3 regions of the Thauera sedimentorum genome follow, and region 1 is predicted to be linked to each of the others. Evidence: predicted binding sites of a transcription regulator. Region 1 holds the regulator's gene; each other region holds the start of a gene.
The links. Region 1 encodes FNR, which switches genes on or off when oxygen is low (the NO sensors DNR and NnrR bind a similar motif). Its sites were predicted from a motif close to TTGANCTAGNTCAA; they were not measured.
Positions count from the first base shown of each region.

Region 2: the regulator FNR is predicted to act here: its motif matches at 2,643-2,656, upstream of IAI53_RS05880 (hemerythrin domain-containing protein).
Region 3: the regulator FNR is predicted to act here: its motif matches at 2,664-2,677, upstream of IAI53_RS07535 (bifunctional acetate--CoA ligase family protein/GNAT family N-acetyltransferase).

Region 1 is NZ_JACTAH010000001.1:329,657-333,932, forward strand. Features, by position in the region: gene IAI53_RS01450 (NnrS family protein) at 1-522, shown strand, start outside; gene IAI53_RS01455 (SirB2 family protein) at 527-922, shown strand; gene IAI53_RS01460 (hemerythrin domain-containing protein) at 924-1,457, shown strand; gene fnr (fumarate/nitrate reduction transcriptional regulator Fnr) at 1,521-2,261, opposite strand; gene hemN (oxygen-independent coproporphyrinogen III oxidase) at 2,379-3,770, shown strand; gene IAI53_RS01475 (sulfite exporter TauE/SafE family protein) at 3,826-4,276, shown strand, end outside.
Region 2 is NZ_JACTAH010000001.1:1,306,159-1,310,434, reverse strand. Features, by position in the region: gene IAI53_RS05895 (BaiN/RdsA family NAD(P)/FAD-dependent oxidoreductase) at 1-398, shown strand, start outside; gene IAI53_RS05890 (UDP-2,3-diacylglucosamine diphosphatase) at 478-1,371, shown strand; gene IAI53_RS05885 (MFS transporter) at 1,326-2,549, opposite strand; gene IAI53_RS05880 (hemerythrin domain-containing protein) at 2,714-3,181, shown strand; gene IAI53_RS05875 (DUF2249 domain-containing protein) at 3,178-3,393, shown strand; gene IAI53_RS05870 (hypothetical protein) at 3,390-4,276, shown strand, end outside.
Region 3 is NZ_JACTAH010000001.1:1,661,410-1,665,685, reverse strand. Features, by position in the region: gene IAI53_RS07535 (bifunctional acetate--CoA ligase family protein/GNAT family N-acetyltransferase) at 1-2,532, opposite strand, end outside; gene IAI53_RS07530 (sensor histidine kinase) at 2,726-3,976, opposite strand; gene IAI53_RS07525 (hypothetical protein) at 4,147-4,276, opposite strand, start outside.

The DNA.
Region 1 (4,276 bases):
CATGGCGCGCTCGGCATGGCCGAACTCGGCGGCTGGCGCTGGGTCGTCGATCTGCCGGCCGGTCTGGTCGCGCTGTGGCTGTGCATCCGCTGGCGACCGGTGGCTGCCCAGCGCGTGCGCCTGCTGGGCATGCTGCACATCGGTTTCGCGTGGCTGGGCGTGGCCCTGCTGCTGTCCGCAGCGCAGGCCGCGGGCGCCCAGCTCGGCTGGTACGGCCTGGGCCTGGCGCCGCTGCACGCGCTGGGGATCGGCTTCTTCGGCTCCATCGTGCTCGGCATGGTGTCGCGGGTCACCCTGGGCCATTCGGGCCAGCCGCTGGCGGCCGACCAGCTGACCTGGTCGCTGTTCCTCGCCATGCAGGGGGTCGTGCTGCTGCGCATCCTCGCCGACCTTGCGCCCGCTGTGCTCTCTCCCTGGCTGATGCTGGCCGCGGTAGCCGGCTGGCTGGGCATCTTCGTGACCTGGGCGCTGCGCTACCTGCCCATCTACCTGCGTCCGCGGGCCGACGGACGGCCGGGATAAGACCATGTATTTCGCACTCAAACACCTGCATGTGACCTGTGTGGTGCTGAGCATTCTCGGGTTCACGCTGCGCGGCGCGTGGATGCTGTCCGGCAGTGCGCTGCTCGAACATCGTCTCACCCGGGTGCTGCCCCATGTGGTCGACAGCCTGCTGCTGCTGTCGGCCATCGCGATGGCGGTGATGATCGGGCAGTACCCTTTCGTCGCCGGCTGGGTCACGGCCAAGGTCATCGGCCTGCTCGCCTACATCGTGCTTGGCGCGGTGGCCTTGCGGCGCGGGCGCACCCTGGCGCTCAGGGCGGCTGCGTTCTTGGCGGCGCTGGCGGTCTATGCGTGGATAGTGTCCGTGGCGCTGCTCAAGAGCCCCGCCGGTTTTCTGGTCTATTTAGGAGCTCACTGACATGAGCGATTCACTGATCCCGGTCGCACCCGGATTCGAAACCCCGCTCGAGATGCTGGAAGCCTGTCACGGCCGCCTGCAGGGGCAGCTCGAGACGCTCGCCCGCCTGGCCGCCTGGCTGCCCGCTCATGGTGCGGACAAGCAGGCACAGCAGGCGGCGAGCGCGGTGATGCGCTACTTCGACCTGGCTGCGGTCAATCACCACATGGACGAGGAAGACGATCTCTTTCCGGTGCTGCTCGCACGGGTCGATGCGCCGCGTCGCGCGCAGCTGCAGGCGCTGATCGACTGGATCCTCGCCGACCATCAGCGCATGTTCGCCGCCTGGGCGCTCATGCGCGAACGTCTGGCGGCGATTGCACAGGGAGAAGCGGCAGAGCTGACCGCGGAGCAGGTCGAGGAATTCGCCAGCCGCTACCATCAGCACATCGCCCGCGAGGAAGGCGAATTGTTGCCCTACGCCCGCGAACTGCTGACTGACGAGGACGTCGCCGCCTTGAGCGAGACCATGGTCGCCCGCCGGCGTCAGGGCTGAGAATGTGCGAATAAACCTACTGCGCGGGCCGATGGCGGTGTTGCGCGGTGCTCGCTCCGCGCTTCAGCCGCCGGCCGGTTGATGGTGCAGCAGCTTTTTCAGGCCGGCGATGTCCAGGATGCGGATGTGTTTCTGCTGCACGGCCACCAGACCGTCTTCCTGGAAGCGCGAGAAGGCGCGTGACACGGTTTCGAGCTTGAGGCCCAGATAAGAGCCGATCTCCTCGCGCGTCATGCGCAGGTGGAACTCGGCCGCCGAGAAGCCGCGCGCGGTGAAGCGCTGCGACATGTTGAGCAGGAAGGCCGCCAGGCGTTCTTCCGCGCGCATCGAGCCGAGCAGCATCATCACGCCGTGGTCGCGTACGATTTCGCGGCTCATGACCTTGTGGAACTGATGCTGCAGGCCTTCGACCTCGCGCGAGAGTTCTTCCAGCTTGCCGTAGGGGATTACGCAGACCTCGCTGTCTTCCAGGGCGATCGCGTTGCAGGTGTGGAACTCGGTGCTGATGCCGTCCAGACCGAGGATCTCGCCGGTCATCTGGAAACCGGTGACCTGCTCGCGGCCGTCTTCGAGCAGCACGTCGGTCTTGAAGGAGCCGGCGCGGATCGCGTAGATCGCCTCGAAGAGGTCGCCGGCGCGGTACAGGTGCTGCTGACGCTTGATCTTGCGACGGGCGCCCACCAGTTCGTCCAGGCGGTCGATCTCGTTTTCCGACATCCCGAACGGCAGGCACAGCTCCTGCAGGTTACACTGAGAGCAGGCGGCCTTGAGGTTTGCCACAGAGATCGGCACCGTCGCCTTCATTTGCAAGATAAACAGCTCCGTCTCTCACCGGGATCAACGGAGCCTCGTTGATCCACGTCAACCACAAAACTACGGCTTTCTGCGATCTTACGGAACAGACTGCCGCCCCGTACGACCATGAGCAATCAGAAAGAACTCGTCTTCGACACCCAGTTGATCCGCCGCTTCGACATCAACGGGCCGCGCTATACGTCCTACCCGACGGCGGATCGCTTCGTCGAAGCCTTTGACGCCAAGGCCTTGCGCGACTGGCTCGCCAAGCGGGCAGTGGGCGGTCTCGGCAAACCGCTTTCATTATACTTCCACATCCCTTTCTGTAACACGATCTGTTACTACTGCGCCTGCAACAAGATCATCACCAAGGATCACGGGCGCTCGGCCAAGTACCTCAAGTACCTGGCCAAGGAGATCGAGATGCAGGCCGCCTGTCTGGGCGGCAGCCGGCAGGTTACCCAGCTGCACCTGGGGGGCGGCACGCCCACCTTCCTGTCGCACGAGGAAATGCACCAGCTGATGGACTCGGTGCGCCAGCACTTCACGCTGGTGCCCAACGGCGAGTATTCCATCGAGGTCGACCCGCGCAAGGTGGACTTCGATACCGTCGAGATGCTCTCCAACCTCGGCTTCAACCGCATGAGCGTCGGCGTGCAGGATTTCGCCCATGACGTGCAGGTCGCGGTCAACCGCGTGCAGAGCTTCGACGAGACCAAGCTGGTGGTCGACGCCGCGCGCGCCACCGGCTTCAAGTCGGTGTCCATGGACCTGATCTACGGCCTGCCCAAGCAGAACATCATCAGCTTCAACCGCACGCTGGAGCAGGTGCTGGAGATCTCTCCCGACCGCATCTCGCTCTACAGCTACGCGCACCTGCCGCAGCTGTTCAAGCCGCAGCGCCGCATCAACTCGGTGGACATGCCCACCGCCGACACCAAGCTGCAGATCCTGCAACTGGCCATCCGCCGGCTCACCGAGGCGGGCTATGTGTACATCGGCATGGACCACTTCGCCAAGCCGGACGACGAGCTCACCATCGCCCAGCGCCAGGGGCGGCTGCACCGCAACTTCCAGGGCTACTCCACCCACGCCGAGTGCGACCTGCTGGCCTTCGGGGTGTCGGCGATCAGCAAGGTGGGGCCGACCTACGCGCAGAACGTCAAGACCCTGGACGAGTACTACGACATCCTCGACCAGGACGAGTTGCCGGTGCTGCGCGGCATCGAGCTTACCGCCGACGACCTGCTGCGCCGCGCGATCATCCAGGCGCTGATGTGCCATTTCGAGGTGTCGATCGAGTCCATCCAGATCGCCCACCTGATCGACTTCAAGGAATACTTCGCCGAGGAACTCGCCGACCTGCGCGAGATGGAGAAGGCCGGCCTGCTGAAGATCGAGGACGACTGGATCAGCGTGCTGCCCCCGGGGCGGCTGCTGGTGCGCGGCATCGCCATGGTGTTCGACCGCTACCTGCGCGCCGACCGCGAGCGGGCGCGCTACTCCAAGGTGATCTGATCCCGCCCCGCGCGGCGTAGAATGCCTGCCCTGATGCATCTTCCGGCTCTTCCGAATGCCTGAAACCGGCTATATCGCCGTCTTCCTCATCGGCCTGCTCGGCGGCACCCACTGCGTGGGCATGTGCGGCGGCATCGTCGGCGCGCTCACCGTGCAGGTGCCCGGGCAGACCCGCCGGCAATGGCCGATCCACCTGGCCTACAACCTCGGGCGCATCACCACCTACACGGTGATCGGCGGCCTGCTCGGCGCGCTCGGTACCGTGGGCATGCTGTACAACGAGGTGATGCCCATCCAGCTGGGCCTGTACGTACTGGCCAACCTGATGCTGGTTGCCCTGGGCTTGTATCTCACCGGCTTTACCCAGTTGCTGGCGCCGGTCGAGCGTGCCGGCCACCACATCTGGCGGCGCGTTCAGCCTTTCACCCGGCGCTTCCTGCCCGCGCGCTCGGTGGCACAGGGCTACCCGCTCGGACTGCTGTGGGGATTCCTGCCCTGCGGACTGG
Region 2 (4,276 bases), 980 kb from region 1:
GCGAGAACGCCGGGGCCTGGCTGGCCGCCCATGCGCAGGACCGCGCCCTGCTCCCCAACCTGCTCGCCGAACGATTGCCGCGCCGCTTCGCCCAGGCCTGGTGCGAGCTGCATGGCTGGTCGCGGCCGCTCAACCAGTTCCGCCCCGCCGAACTCGCCGCGATAGCCGAAGCGCTGACCGCCTGGCCGCTGACCCCGTCCGGCACCCAGGGCTACGCCAAGGCGGAAGTGACCCTGGGCGGGGTGGACACCCGCGCGCTGTCCTCGCGCACCATGGAGGCCACCGGTCATCCGGGCCTGTACTTCGTCGGCGAGGTCATGGACGTCACCGGCCATCTGGGCGGCTACAACTTCCAGTGGGCCTGGTCGTCCGGTCACGCCGCAGCACAGTTCGTCTGATCCGCCCCCGCCGCGCCACGGTTACGGCGCGATGAACTGTCATCGTGCCGTCACACCGCCGGCCTAGGCTAGCCGGCGTATGAAAACCGTCGATATGTCCGTCGAGCCGCGCCAGGTCCGCTCGATCTTCCTGTCCGACATCCACCTCGGCACCCGCGGCTGCCAGGCCGACCGCCTGCTGGATTTCCTCCGTCACCACGAGGCCGAACACCTCTTCCTGATCGGCGACATCGTGGACTTCTGGGCGATGAGCCGCGGCATCCACTGGACCACCACGCAGAACACCGTGGTGCAGAAGGTGCTGCGCGCCGCGCGCAAGGGCACGCGGGTGGTGTTCGTGCCGGGCAACCACGACGAGGCGCTGCGCGAATACGTCGGCATCACCTTCGGCGACATCCAGCTGGAGCACGACTGGGTCCACCAGGCCGCCGACGGCCGCCGCTACCTGCTGCTGCACGGCGACGAATACGACCAGGTCACCCGCTACCACCGCTGGGTGGCGGTGATCGGAGACGTGGCCTACAACGCACTGGTGCGCATCAACGGCTGGCTGTCGTGGATGCGCCGCCGGTTGGGCATCTCGGGCTACTGGTCGCTGGCCGGCTACGCCAAGCGCAAGGTCAAGACCGCGGTGAACTTCATCTTCGACTTCGAGGATTCGGTGATCCACGGCGCGCGCGAGCGCGGGGTGGACGGCGTGATCTGCGGCCACATCCACTGGGCGGCGCTGCGCGAGGTCGACGGCCTGACCTATGTGAACTGCGGCGACTGGGTCGACAGCTGCACCGCCATCCTCGAACACCTCGACGGCCGCCTGGAGCTGGTGGAATGGCGCGGCCGGCAGACCGCGCCCGCTCCGCTACCGGTGGAAACCGCCGCCGGCAGCGAGGACGAGGCGCTCGCCGCCGCCGACCCGGTGCTGGCGGCTCAGGGCTTCTTCCGCCGCTCGAAGATCGGCAGCAGCGGCAGGTAGCTCGCCGCCTGCAGCGCGATCAGGCCGGCGAAGGCAATCGCCAGCGCACTGGCCCCGCCCCGCCCGGCGCCTTCCAGCAGGTCCAGCGTCACGCCCAGCCCCCACTGCACCGCGAAGGCGCCCATGAAGGCCATCAGGTTCACCGCGGTGCTCACCCGCGCGAACACCTCGCGCGGGAAATAGGCCGAGGCGGCCAGGTAGGCCTGCGAGTTCACCGCCGACAGCGCGCCCAGCAGGAACCACAGCACGGCAATCGGGCCGATCTGCAGGAGGATGCCGAGTTCCACCGCCAGCATGCCGGCGAAGCCTGCCTGCATCAGGTTCACCGGCCGCACGCCGCTGTGCGCCAGGCGGGTGCCGAACAGGCCGATGGTGAGCTGCCCCGCGAGCATGCCGAAGTTGAGCACCAGCAGTTGCGATGCCGCGCCGGCCAGGTCCAGGCCATTCACGGTCATCAGCCAGGGCACCGCCCACAGGCTCTGCAGGGCCATGAAGCCGCCGGTGAAGAAGGCCGCGGAACCGGCGAACCGCAGGAAACCGGCCGAGGCGTAGATCTGCCCCACCGAACGCAGGGCCTGCCCCACGGTGTCGCGGGAGGCGTGCGCGGCCTCGTCCGGCAGCGACAGGAAGATCCACGCCGCAATCGCCGCGGCAATGCCGGCGATGATCCAGAACACCCCGCGCCAGCCGACGAAGGGCAGCATCGCCTCGACCGGCGCGCTGGCGGTCAGCGCGCCCAGCGCACCGGCCGCCATGATGAAGCCGGTCATCGAACTCTGGCGCTCCGGCGGATACCACATGGCAAAGCCCTTCAAGGCACCCATCAGGCAGGCCGACACCCCGAGGCCGATCAGCGCGCGCGCCAGGCCCAGGCCGCCGAGCGATTCGGCCACGGCGAAGGCCGCCGCGCCGAGCGCGGTGAGGATGAGCAGCATCCCCTCCACCCGCCGCGGGCCGAAACGGTCCAGGGCGATCCCGACCGGAATCTGCGCCAGGCCGAAGGCCAGGAAATAGGTGCTGGTCAGCAGCCCCAGATTGGCGGCGGACAAACCGAGTTCGCCGGTCAGTGCGGGCGAGATCACCGCATTGACGGTGCGCAGCAGGTAGGACAGGTAATACCCGAGCGCGAACGGCAGGAAGATCCTGCCCCAGCTCGCGCCGCCGGTTTCGTGCCGCATGGAAAGCTCCCTATCGTCGAAGCGCGGATTCTGCACCACATTGGGGCAATGCCGAACTGCCGAAACCCCGTATGGGCAAACCAATTCAGGCGTTTGACACGTATCAAGGCCGAAGCGTGGACAACTCGGAGAATTGTGCGCACCCCGACAGGAGATCCACAACAATGAGTACGCTCACCGACCTCATGACCCACGACCACCGCCAGTGCGACGAAGCCTTCGCGAGTGCGGAACACCACGTGGGCCGTGGCGAGTGGGAAGCGGCGCGCGCCGCCCTCGGGCTGTTCTCGCGCGCCCTGAACACCCATTTCGGCGCGGAAGAGTCCATTCTCTTTCCCCGTTTCGAGCAGGCCACCGGCATGATGCACGGGCCGACCATGGTGATGCGCGAGGAACACCGCGAACTGCGTGCGGCGCTGGCCCGGCTCGAGCAGGCCATCGACGACCAGGACGCCGACGAGTACACCGGCGAGGCCGAGACCCTGCTGATCCTGATGCAGCAGCACAACATGAAGGAAGAGAACATCCTCTACCCGATGTGCGACCAGCGCCTGCAGTCGCAGCGCGAGGACCTGGCGCTGGCGCTCGGTCGCGAGCTCGCAGCCGGCCATCAGGCTGAGGTGCAAGCATGAGCGACAAGGTCATCGACGCCCGCGGCCTGGAGCCGCCCGAGCCCTTCGAACTGGCAATGGAAGCCCTCGCCGACCTGCCGGAAGGCGAGACCCTGACCCTGCTGCTCGACCGCACGCCCTGGCCGCTGCTGCGCATGCTCGACCGTGACGGCACGCGCTACGAATACGAGGTGCGCGACGACGCGGTCGAAGTGCGCATCGGTGGGCTATGAGCGCCGGCCAGCGCTCGCTCAGCTACGAGGCGACCCCGCCTTTCCACGTTCCGCTCTCGTTCTTCCTCACCGCCGCGCTGTTCGGGCTGGCCGCCGGTGTCTACCTGCTGCTGCAGCCCGAAGCGCTCGCCTCGCGCTGGACGCCGGGCGCCCTCGCCCTCACCCACCTGATCACCGCCGGCTTCATGCTGCTGGTGATGCTGGGCGCCCTGATGCAGATCCTCCCGGTGGTCGCCGGCGCCTGCCTGCCCGCCATCCGGCCCTTGTCGGCGGGCGTGCATGCCCTGGTCAGTAGCGGCGCGATTGCGCTCGCCTGGGGACTGGGGGCTGGCAAGCCGGCGCTGATGCAGGCCGGCGGCGTGCTGCTGGGGCTGGGCGTGCTGCTCTTTCTTGGCGCCGCCGCAATCGGCCTGCGGCGCAGCGCCGCAACACAGAACACCGCCCGCGACCTGCGCATCGCGCTCATCGGCCTTGCCGTCACCGCGGTGCTCGGCATCCTGCTGGTACTCGCCCTGTCCCGCGGCTTGTCGCTGCCGCTGCTGCAACTGACCAACCTGCATGTCGGCTGGGGCTGGCTGGGCTGGGGCGGCGTGCTGATGGCGGCCACCAGCTGGGTGGTCGTGCCGATGTTCCAGATCACGCCCAACTACCCCGGCTGGCTGACCCGCATCTGGGCGCCGCTGGTACTTGCCGTACTGGCCGGCTGGAGCGTGCTGACCCTGGCACGCAAGGCCGGCGCACCAGCGCTGACCCTGGACGTGCTCGCGGTGCTGGCCATGTGCTTCGCGCTCGCCACCTTGCTGCTGATGCGTCGCACCCGCCGGCCGCACCCGGACGCCAGCTTCCGTACCCTGCAGCTGTCCATGGCCTGTGTGCTCGCCGG
Region 3 (4,276 bases), 1.3 Mb from region 1:
GATGAGCACGCCCATCAGGCGGCGGGCCAGGCCGCGGTGCTGCCACTCGTCGGCCACCACCACGGCGAACTCGCAGGACTCGCCGTCCGGGTTCACCGCGTAGCGGCACACGCCGATCTCCACCTCGGTGCCGTTCTCCAGCATGGTGGCGACGAAGGCCATCTCGCGGTCGTAGTCGATCTGGGTGAGGCGGGCGACCATGGCGGGCGGCAGCTCGCGCATGGTGTTCATGAAGCGGTAGTACTTGGTCTCGGGCGAGAGCTTGCGTACGAACTCGATCTCCAGCTCCGCGTCTTCCGGCTTGATCGGGCGGATGGTGACCTCGGTGCCGTCCGGCACCGTCCACTTGCGGATCAGGTGCGACGGATAGGGGTGGATCGCCATGTGGTCGTACTGGTCCGCCGCGGGCGAGACGTTGTCCACGATGATTCGGCAATCGACCGCGACCGCGCCGTTCTCGTCGACGATCAGCGGGTTGATCTCCATCTGCTGGATCCACGGCAGCTCGCAGACCATCTCGGAGACGCGCAGCATCACCAGTTCCAGCGCGTCCATGTCCACCGCCGGCATGTTGCGGAACTCGTCGAGCAGCGGGGCGACGCGGCTGGAGCGGATCAGGTCGCGCACCAGGAAGTTGTTGAGCGGCGGCAGGGTCACCGCGAGGTCGCGGTTGGCCTCCACGCGGTTGCCGCCTTCGCCGAAGGTGATCACCGGGCCGAACACCGGGTCGCGCTTGACGCCGACCACCAGCTCGCGGCCGTTGCGCTTGAGGATCATCGGCTCGATGGCCACGCCGTTGATCATCGCGTCCGGCTTGTTTTTGCGCACTTCATCCAGGATTTCCTGGTAGGCGGTGCGTACCGCGGCCAGGCTGCCGAGGTTCAGGCGCACGCCGCCGGAGTCGCTCTTGTGGATGATGCTGGGCGAGTCGATCTTCATCACCACCGGCAGGCCGATCTCCTCGGCCAGCACCATGGCCTCGGTGGCCGAGCGCGCCACCACGGTCTGCGCGATGGGGATGCGGAAGGCGGCCAGCAGCGCCTTGGATTCCATCTCGTTGAGCGCCTTGCGGCGTTCGGCCAGCGCGGTCTCGATGACCAGGCGGGCGCTCTCGATGGACGGCGGGTTCAGATGCGACAGCGAGGCCGGCGTCTGCATCAGCAGCTTCTGGTTGCGGTAGTAGGCCGAGATGTGGCTGAACAGCTCCACCGCCGGCTCGGGCGTGCGGAAGGTGGGGATGCCGGCCTCGATGAACATGTGGCGGGCGTCCATCACCAGGTTCTCGCCCATCCAGCAGGTCACCACCGGCTTGTCGGCGTGCTTCTCCAGGTCGATGATGGCCTGGGCGACTTCAGTGGGCTTGGTCATCGCTTGCGGGGTCAGCATGACCAGCACGCCGTCCACATTGGGGCCTTCCAGCACGGCCTGCACCGTCTTGCGGTAGCGCTCCACGTCGGCGTCACCGAGGATGTCCACCGGGTTGCCGTGCGACCAGCCGGCGGGCAGGGCGGCGTTGAGCTTCTCGGTGGTGCCTTCGGAGAACTCGGACAGCGGAATGCCGAGGTCGGTGCAGCGGTCGGCAGCCATCACGCCCGGGCCGCCGCCGTTGGTGATGATGGCCAGGCGGTTGCCGCGCGGGCGGAAGTGGGAGAACAGCGCGTTGGCAGCGGCGAACAGCTGGCCCATGTTGTACAGGCGGATCACGCCGGCGCGGCGCAGTGCGGCGTCGAACACCGCATCTTCGCCGACCTGCGCGCCGGTGTGCTGCAGCACCGCCTTGGAGGCGTCCGGGTGGCGGCCGACCTTGATCAGCAGCACCGGCTTCACGCGCGCTGCACCCCGCAGCGCGCTCATGAAACGGCGGGCGTCGCGGATGCCTTCCACGTACAGGAAGATGCTCTCGGTGCGCGGGTCCGAGATCATGTATTCGAGCACTTCGCCGAAGTCGATGTCCGACGAGGAGCCCAGCGACACCACCGCGGAGAAGCCCACGTTATTGGGCTTGGCCCAGTCCAGGATGGCCGCGCACAGCGCGCCGGACTGCGAAATGAGGCCAATGCTGCCCTTGTTGGCGCTGGCGTGGGCGAAGGTGGCGTTGAGCCCCAGTTCCGGGCGCATGATGCCCAGGCAGTTGGGGCCGAGCAGGCGGATGCGGTGGCGGCGGGCGGCTTCCACCACCTGGCGTTCCAGCTTGGCGCCGCGCGGGCCGGTCTCGGAGAAGCCGGCGGAGAGCACGATCACCGCCTTCACGCCGGCGCGGCCACAGGCGTCCACCAGGGCCGGCGTCTTGTCGGCGCGGACGGCGATCACCGCGAGGTCGAGGCGGTGGGGCACGTCTTCCACCGACTTGTAGCAAGGCACGCCGAGCACGGATTCGTGCTTGGGGTTGATGGCGAACAGCCGGCCCTTGAAGGCCGAGTCCAGCATGTTGCGGATCAGCACGTTGCCGAGCGAGGATTCGCGCTCGCTGGCGCCGATGACGCCGACCGAGCGCGGTTCCATCAGCGGCGTTAGATAGTGCTTTTCTTTCATGGTGCGGTACCTGCTACGGTGTATTCGTGTTGTCGTGCCGGCCGACGGGTGTTGGGCCGGGCCGGGCGGCGTTCAGCCTGGTGGGTGGCCGCGTGCGCCCGCAAGGATAGTGCAGTGCACAATGACGAATTGTGACACAAGTCAAATCCACGACCGCTCCCGTTGCGCAATTGCCACGTGAAGCAGTTGGCGTTCATTGCCCGGCCGCTCCCGGGCTGTCCAGCGTGAAATAGAACTGTGCGCCCTGTCCCGGCCGCGAATGCGCCCAGATCACCCCGCCGTGGCGGGCGATGATCCGCTGCACGGTGGCCAGTCCGATGCCGGTGCCGGAAAACTCCTGGTCGGTGTGCAGCCGGTGGAAGGGACGGAACAGGTTGGCGGCGAAGGCCATGTCGAATCCCGCGCCGTCGTCGCTGATACAGAAGACCCTGCGGTCGCGGTCGCGTTCAGCGCGGAAGACGATGTGCGCTACCGGCCGGCGGGCGGAGAACTTCCAGGCGTTGCGCAGCAGGTTCTCCAGCACGATGCGCATCAGGTTGCGGTCGGCATTGACCAGCATGCGCTGGGTGATCTGCACCTCCACCCGGCGCCCGGGGTCTTCGGCACGCAATTCGTCGACGATCTGTGCGGCGATCTCGGAGAGGTCAACGGTTTCGCGGGTCAGCGGCTGGCGAGTCAGGCGGGCGAGGTCGATCAGGTCGTCGATGAGTCGCGACATCCGGTCGGTGGCCTTGCGGATGCGTTCGAGATGCGCGCGCGAGGAGGGCTCCAGCTTGTCGTCCAGCTCTTCCTCGAGGATGCGGGCAAAGCCGTCGATCGCCCGCAGCGGTGCGCGCAGGTCGTGGGACACGGAGTAGGAGAAGGCCTCCAGTTCGCGGTTGGAGTTCTCCAGTTCGGCGGTGCGTACCCGTACCCGGTATTCCAGCTCCTGGTTGATGTTGACCAGGGTCAGTTCTGCGACCTTGCGCGCCGAGATGTCATCGAGCGTACCGGCCAGGCCCGGCGGCCCGCTGTCGCCTTCCCGCACGGCGCGACCGGTGGCCTCTATCCAGCGTATCTCGCCACTGCGGGTGCGCAGGCGCAGCTCGCACTGGCACGAGACGCGCCTGCCCGCGGCCACATCGGCAAGATTCTCCTTTGCGGCCGGGACGTCGTCCGCATGGAGGAAGGCGCACAGCTCCTGGCCCAGGCTCTCGGCGACCGGAAAGCCGCTGATGTTCTTCCAGGCGCCGTTCAGAAAGGTCAGGCGGCCGGCGGCGTCGGTGCGGAAGATCACTTCGTTCACCGACTCGACCACCTCGCGGTAGCGGGCCTGGCTCTCGCGCAGGGCGCGCTCGGTGGCCAGGCGTTCGGCGTCCTGCGCGGCGTGTTGCACGCGGGCGATCTGCCAGTCGCGCAGGATTCGCAGGCTGAGCGGCACCGCAAGGATGAGGGCGGCTAACACCAGCGCGGCGGCGATCCACGAATCGGCGGGTAGTGTGCCGTCCGCCGCGCGGAGCGGTGCGGGGTACGACGCAACCACCAGTGCTGCGCCCGGGAGAAGGGGGGCGTGCCGCTTCACAAGGCATCCGTCGCTGGACGACGCCTCCTATGTCGCATGGTGGCACTTCTATATCACATATCGTCGGGCGCTTCGACCCTTTCCATGGGTGTCCTGGGGAAAATCCCCGGATATGCCATCCGGCGTAGCAGGGCGCATGCCGCCGCCAAGCCCCCGCCGGGGGTGAAGTGCATCGGGATGCGG